Gemmobacter sp. 24YEA27: one gene and its partner. The protein of the gene in region 2 interacts with the protein of the main gene of each other region in a pairwise test. Links are inferred from orthologs where the notes say so. Each region holds a gene or a part of one and is shown on either strand. Other genes may lie near its edges.

Region 1 (2,928 bases), 400 kb from region 2 along the record:
CGGGCTTTCGCATTCCGAATTTGACGCAAAGCCGCGTATGTACACGAATATCAACTCGGTCTCGCCCCTGAAACACGACTATCCGATGCTCGACGGCGCGATGCGGCTTGCGCGGCGCGGCCAGCCGGTGGTGATCACACCCTTCACGCTGGCGGGGGCTATGGCGCCGGTGACCATGGCGGGGGCGGTGGCCTTGTCGCTGGCCGAGGCTTTGGCGGCGGTGGCGCTTTTGCAATATATCAACCCCGGTTGTCCGGTGGCGATCGGCACCTTCACCTCGAATGTCGATATGAAATCGGGCGCGCCCGCGTTCGGGACCCCGGAATATATGCGCGCGACGCAGATGACCGGGCAGCTGGTGCGGTATTACGGGTTGCCGCTGCGGTCTTCCGGCGTTTGCGCGGCCAATGTGCCCGATGGCCAGGCGATGTGGGAGACCTCGAACTCGCTCTGGGCCGCCGTGCAGTCGGGGACCAATATGGTCTATCACGCGGCGGGCTGGCTGGAGGGTGGGCTGATCGCGAGCCCTGAGAAATTCGTGATGGATTGCGAAGTGTTGCAAATGATCCAGCGCTATTTCGAGGAGGCGACTTTTGCTTCCGGCGAGGACGACATCGCGCTGGAGGCGATCCGCGAGGTCGGGCCGGGAGGGCATTTCTTTGGCTGCGCCCATACCCAGGCGCGCTATCAGTCCGCGTTCTATCAGCCCTTTGCCAGCGACTGGCGCAATTATGAGGCCTGGGCGCTGGATGGGGCGACCTGGACCGCCGAGCGGGCGCATCGGATCTATAAGCAGATCCTTGCGGAATTCGAGCCTCCGGCCATGGATCATACGGCGCAGGAGGAGCTCGCGCGCTTTGTGGCGCGGCGCAAGCAGGAAGGCGGCGCGCCGACCGATTTCTGAGCCGGAGGGCGCGCGGGGGCCACAAGCACGCCGCGGCCTTTCAGGCAGGGGCCGGGGCGTTCCACACGGGCGCCTTGTTTCTTTGTGGCGCGCCGAGGGTCAGAATCTCCACTGGCTGAGGGTATCGGTGCCGATGCGGCGTTGCGCGATCAGATCCAGGCGGGGCGCGTCTTGCAGGGCGCTGAGCCCCAGCGGGCCGAGGGCGGCGCGCCCGTCTTCTCCGATCAGCGCGCCGGCGGTGAAGCTGACCAGTTCATCGACGAGGTCCGCGCGGATCAGCGCTGCGGCGAGGCTGCCGCCGCCTTCGCAGAAGATGCGGGTCAGGCCCTCGGCGGCGAGCACTTGCAGCGCCGCCGTCAGGTCGAGATGGGGGCCGGTTCTGGGGCAGGGGAGCAGCTTCGCGCCCGTTGCGGCCCAGGCAGTCTGTGCGGCGGCGGGCGCATCGGGCCCATGCATCAGCCAGACCGGCACCTCGCGCGCGGTGCGGCCGAGGCGGCTGTCGGGGCGGTGGCTCAGCTGGCTGTCGATCACGATACGGATGGGCTGGCGGGTCGCGCCGATGCCGCGCACCGTCAGATCCGGGTCATCGGCACGGGCGGTGCCGGAGCCGATCATCACTGCATCATGCGCCATCCGCATTGCATGGACGGCGCGGCGCGACTCCGGCCCGGTGATCCAGCGGCTTTCGCCGGTGCCCGTCGCGATGCGGCCATCGAGCGTGGTTGCAAGTTTCAGCGTCACGAAGGGGAGGCCGCGGGTGACCCGTTTGAGAAAGCCTGCCGTGACCTCGGTGGCTTCGGCGGCGAGGATGCCCTCGGTCACCTCGATGCCGGCCGCGCGCAGGATCGCGTGGCCGCGTCCTGCGACGCGGGCGTCGGGATCGGTGATCGCGGTGACGACCCGCGCGACGCCGGCTGCGACCAGCGCCTCGGCGCAAGGGCTGGTTTTGCCGTGATGGGCGCAGGGCTCCAGCGTCACATAGGCGGTGGCGCCGCGCGCGGCCGCGCCAGACTGGGCCAGCGCCACGCGTTCGGCATGGGGGCGCCCGCCGGGCTGTGTGGTGCCGCGCCCGACGACCCGCCCGTCTTTCACCAGCACGCATCCCACCGAAGGGTTGGGCCAGCATGTGCCATTGCCCCGCGCCGCGAGACGCAGGGCATGGGTCATATGGGTCTCATCGATCTGACGGGTCATGGTCACTCCGGGGCCTTTTTCGGGCCCCGGGGGATTACTCCTCGGCCTTGTCGGTGGCGGGCCGCAGCTCGCTGACAAAGCGGTCGAAATCACCCGCAGCCTGGAAGTTCTTGTAAACGCTGGCAAAGCGAACATAGGCAACCGTGTCGATCCTGGCGAGGGATTCCATCACGATTTCCCCGATGGTCCGCGACGGCACATCGGTTTCGCCCATGCTTTCTAGCCGCCGCACGATGCCGGAAATCATCTGGTCGATGCGCTCGGGGTCTATGGGGCGCTTCTGCATCGCGATCCGGATCGAACGCTCCAGCTTGTCGCGGTCGAAATCCTCGCGTTTGCCATTGGATTTGACCACCACCAGATCGCGCAGCTGCACGCGCTCATAGGTGGTGAAACGCCCGCCACAGGCGGGGCAGAAACGGCGACGACGGATCGAGACGTGATCTTCGGCGGGACGCGAGTCCTTCACCTGGGTGTCGATATTACCGCAGAACGGGCAGCGCATCGCGCCCTCCTTGCTTGTTGTTATTGGCCTGCCTCAAGACCGGGTGTTCCCCCGGTTCATTGCTCTGACTATAGGCACCACCACCGGATGAGGAGAAAGGGAAAAAGTTAACCACCGGATATTGTGTGGGCCAGGTGTGGCCGGGAGGACTCAAACGCTGCCCGCCGGAGGGGCGTGTTTTTGCATGGCATTTGTCATTTCTATGTTACGATTTCATGCATGACGCAGCGCCTCGCCCTTTTATCCGCCGCCTGTCTCGCCGTGTTTCCGGGCGGTGCCCCTGGGTTATCGGCGCAGGAGGCCCTGAAAGGCCCGGGAGAGACAG
Region 2 (2,975 bases):
CGCGCGGTCAGGCGGCGACCAATGGGCGGCTGACGATCCAGCTGAACCAGTGCCGCTACCCCCAGGAAAACCCGGCCGCCGAGGCCGAGGCCCATCTGACCATTCTTGATTCCAGCCGCCAGGACCCGGTGTTTTCGGGCTGGATGCTGGCTTCGGCGCCGGCTTTGTCCGCGATGGATCACCCGCGCTATGACGTCTGGGTGCTGCGCTGCATTGTGCCGGGCTATAAGCCGCCCGAAACAATCGAGACGCCGGAAGAGACTGAAGAGGGCGAGGCCGAGTAACCCGTCGGGAGAAAGCTGGCCGTATGGCCCAGGGCCTCGCGCAGGCGGTCATGGTAGGCGGCGCGCGGGATTTCGACGCCACCAAGGCTGGCCAGATGCGGCGTGATGAATTGCGTATCGAGCAGCAGATAGCCACCGGCCCGCAGCCGGTGCGTCAGGTAAGCGAGCGCAAGTTTTGACGCATCGGTCCGGCGCGAGAACATGCTTTCACCGAAAAACGCCGCGCCGAGGCTGACGCCGTAGACGCCGCCGACCAGGGCGTCACCTTCGCGCACCTCAAGACTATGGGCGAAGCCCATCTCGTGAAGCGATTGATAAAGCGAGAGGATATGGGGGTTGATCCAAGTCTCTTCGCGGTCGGCACAGGCCAGAACCACATCGCGAAACGCCTCATTGACCGAGACACGCCAGGGCGCGCGGCGGATCGTTTTCGCGAGGCTGCGCGAGATATGGAACCCGTCCAGCGGCAGAATTCCGCGCCTGCGCGGATCGACCCAGTGGATCTCGGGATCGTCGCGCGATTCCGCCATGGGGAAAACTCCTGCCGCATAGGCGTGCAGCAGGAGCTCCGGCGTAATCTCAGACATCAGGCCGGTCAGTCATCGGGCCGGTCAGTCGCGCGGGGCGAGCTGGGCCGCGAGCCATTTCTCCAGCCAGTGGATATTGTAATCCCCGCTCTGGATATCCGGCTCGTTCAGCAGCGCCTCGAACAAAGGCACCGTGGTCTCGATCCCGTCGACGACCAGCTCGCCAAGCGCGCGGCGCAGACGGGCCAGGGCCTCGGGCCGGTCGCGGCCATGGACGATCAGCTTGCCGATCAGGCTGTCATAATAGGGCGGAATCGAATAGCCGCCATAGAGCGCCGAATCCATCCGCACCCCAAGCCCGCCCGGCGCGTGAAAGGTCTTCACCCGGCCCGGAGAAGGGGTGAAGTTCGGCAGTTTCTCGGCATTGATGCGCACTTCGATCGCATGGCCGTTCACTTCCAGATCGGCCTGGACGAAGGACATCGGCAGGCCTGCCGCGACGCGGATCTGTTCGCGCACGAGATCGACGCCATAGATGAATTCGGTCACCGGATGCTCGACCTGAAGGCGGGTGTTCATCTCGATGAAATAGAACTTGCCGTCCTCATAGAGGAATTCGACAGTGCCGGCGCCGATGTAATTGATCTTCGCGACCGCATCGGCACAGACTTTACCGATCTCGGCGCGCAGTTTCGGCGTGATCACCGGGCCGGGCGCTTCCTCGAACACCTTCTGGTGGCGGCGCTGCAGCGAGCAGTCGCGCTCGCCCAGATGGACCGCATTGCCTTTGCCATCCCCGAAGACCTGGATCTCGATATGGCGCGGTTTTTGCAGGTATTTCTCGATATAGACTTCGTCATTGCCGAAGGCGGCTTTTGACTCGGACCTGGCGGTCCGGAAGGCAATCTCAAGATCGGCCTCGGTCAGCGCGGTTTTCATGCCGCGCCCGCCGCCGCCGGCGGTGGCCTTGATGATCACCGGATAGCCGATTTCTTTGGCCACGCGCTGCGCGGTCTCGTAATCCGGCACGCCGCCATCCGAGCCGGGAACCACCGGGATCCCCAGTTCTTTCGCGGTCTCTTTCGCGGTGATCTTGTCGCCCATGATGCGGATATGCTGGGCGGTCGGGCCGATAAAGGTGATGCCGTGATCTTCCAGCGCCTGGGCGAAATCGGCATTCTCCGACAGGAAGCCATAGCCCGGATGCACGGCCTGGGCGCCGGAAATCTCGCAGGCCGAGATCACCGCCGCCTTGTTCAGATACGACCCCGAAGAGGCCGCCGGCCCGATACAGACGGATTCGTCCGCAAGCCGCACATGCATCGCATCGGTGTCGGCAGTCGAATGAACCGCGACCGATTTGATGCCCATTTCCCGGCAGGCCCGGATCACGCGTAGCGCGATCTCGCCCCGGTTGGCGATCAGGAGTTTTTCAAACATCCGATGGCCTCACTCGATGATCATCAGGGGCGCGCCAAATTCGACCGGCGCCGCGTCATCGACGACGATGCGCTTCACCGTGCCGGATTTCGGCGCCGGGATATGGTTCATCGTCTTCATCGCTTCGATGATCAGAAGCGTCTGGCCTTCCTTGACCTGAGCGCCCACGGTGACGAAGGGCGCAGCACCAGGTTCTGCCGAGAGATAGACCGTGCCGACCATGGGCGAGGTGACCGCGCCCGGATGCTGGGTCGGATCTTCCGAGGCGACCGGGGCTGCGGCCAGTGCGGCTGCAGGGGCGACCCCGGGGGCAGCGGCATAGACCGGCGCCGGCGCGGCAACAGCCGTGGTCACGATATTGGCCTGTTTGACGACCCGGACCTCAAGGCTGTCATCTTCGCCATATTCGCGTTTGACGGCGATCTCCGTCAGCTCGTTCTTGTTCAGAAGCTCGGCGAGTGCCGAGATGAATGCGACGTCTGCGTCGGAAGAATGTTTGCTCATGCCGTCCTCTGATGGCGTTTCATCGCCTGTTGACTTTGTTGCACCTGATTGAACGGCGCGGATATGGGCGCGATTGTCAGCGCTCACAAGGCCCCGTTTCTGCTGATCTCCGCTTATAGGGCAGCCATTCACCAGAGAAAAGCGCCGATCCATCACCCCGGGCCCGAGGCGCTGATTGGCGCTTTTTTCAGCTGCGCGCATGCGGCCCGCAGCCTGGGGA

Evidence for each region. Proteins that work in one complex are often made in the same cells at the same time.
Region 1: the proteins of accC (region 2) and ribD interact in binary tests that used the Escherichia coli proteins (3 or more experiments, as listed by UniProt). The link is inferred for Gemmobacter sp. 24YEA27 from one-to-one orthologs.

The regions. Positions count from the first base shown.
Region 1 is NZ_JASJPW010000001.1:3,149,532-3,152,459, reverse strand. Bases 52-2,906 are described here. They hold ribD (bifunctional diaminohydroxyphosphoribosylaminopyrimidine deaminase/5-amino-6-(5-phosphoribosylamino)uracil reductase RibD), read right to left. Parts: upstream 2,099-2,906; coding sequence 1,004-2,098; downstream 52-1,003. Other genes in these bases: nrdR (transcriptional regulator NrdR), read right to left, coding at 2,133-2,603; QNO18_RS15670 (trimethylamine methyltransferase family protein), read left to right, coding at 52-904. In the rest of the region: more of QNO18_RS15670, read left to right, coding at 1-51. UniProt on the Escherichia coli protein: Converts 2,5-diamino-6-(ribosylamino)-4(3h)-pyrimidinone 5'-phosphate into 5-amino-6-(ribosylamino)-2,4(1h,3h)-pyrimidinedione 5'-phosphate.
Region 2 is NZ_JASJPW010000001.1:2,744,680-2,747,654, reverse strand. Bases 74-2,975 are described here. They hold accC (acetyl-CoA carboxylase biotin carboxylase subunit), read right to left. Parts: upstream 2,252-2,975; coding sequence 896-2,251; downstream 74-895. Other genes in these bases: accB (acetyl-CoA carboxylase biotin carboxyl carrier protein), read right to left, coding at 2,261-2,755; aat (leucyl/phenylalanyl-tRNA--protein transferase), read right to left, coding at 224-871; QNO18_RS13680 (DUF2155 domain-containing protein), read left to right, coding at 74-284. Also shown: more of QNO18_RS13680, read left to right, coding at 1-73. UniProt on the Escherichia coli protein: This protein is a component of the acetyl coenzyme A carboxylase complex; first, biotin carboxylase catalyzes the carboxylation of the carrier protein and then the transcarboxylase transfers the carboxyl group to form malonyl-CoA.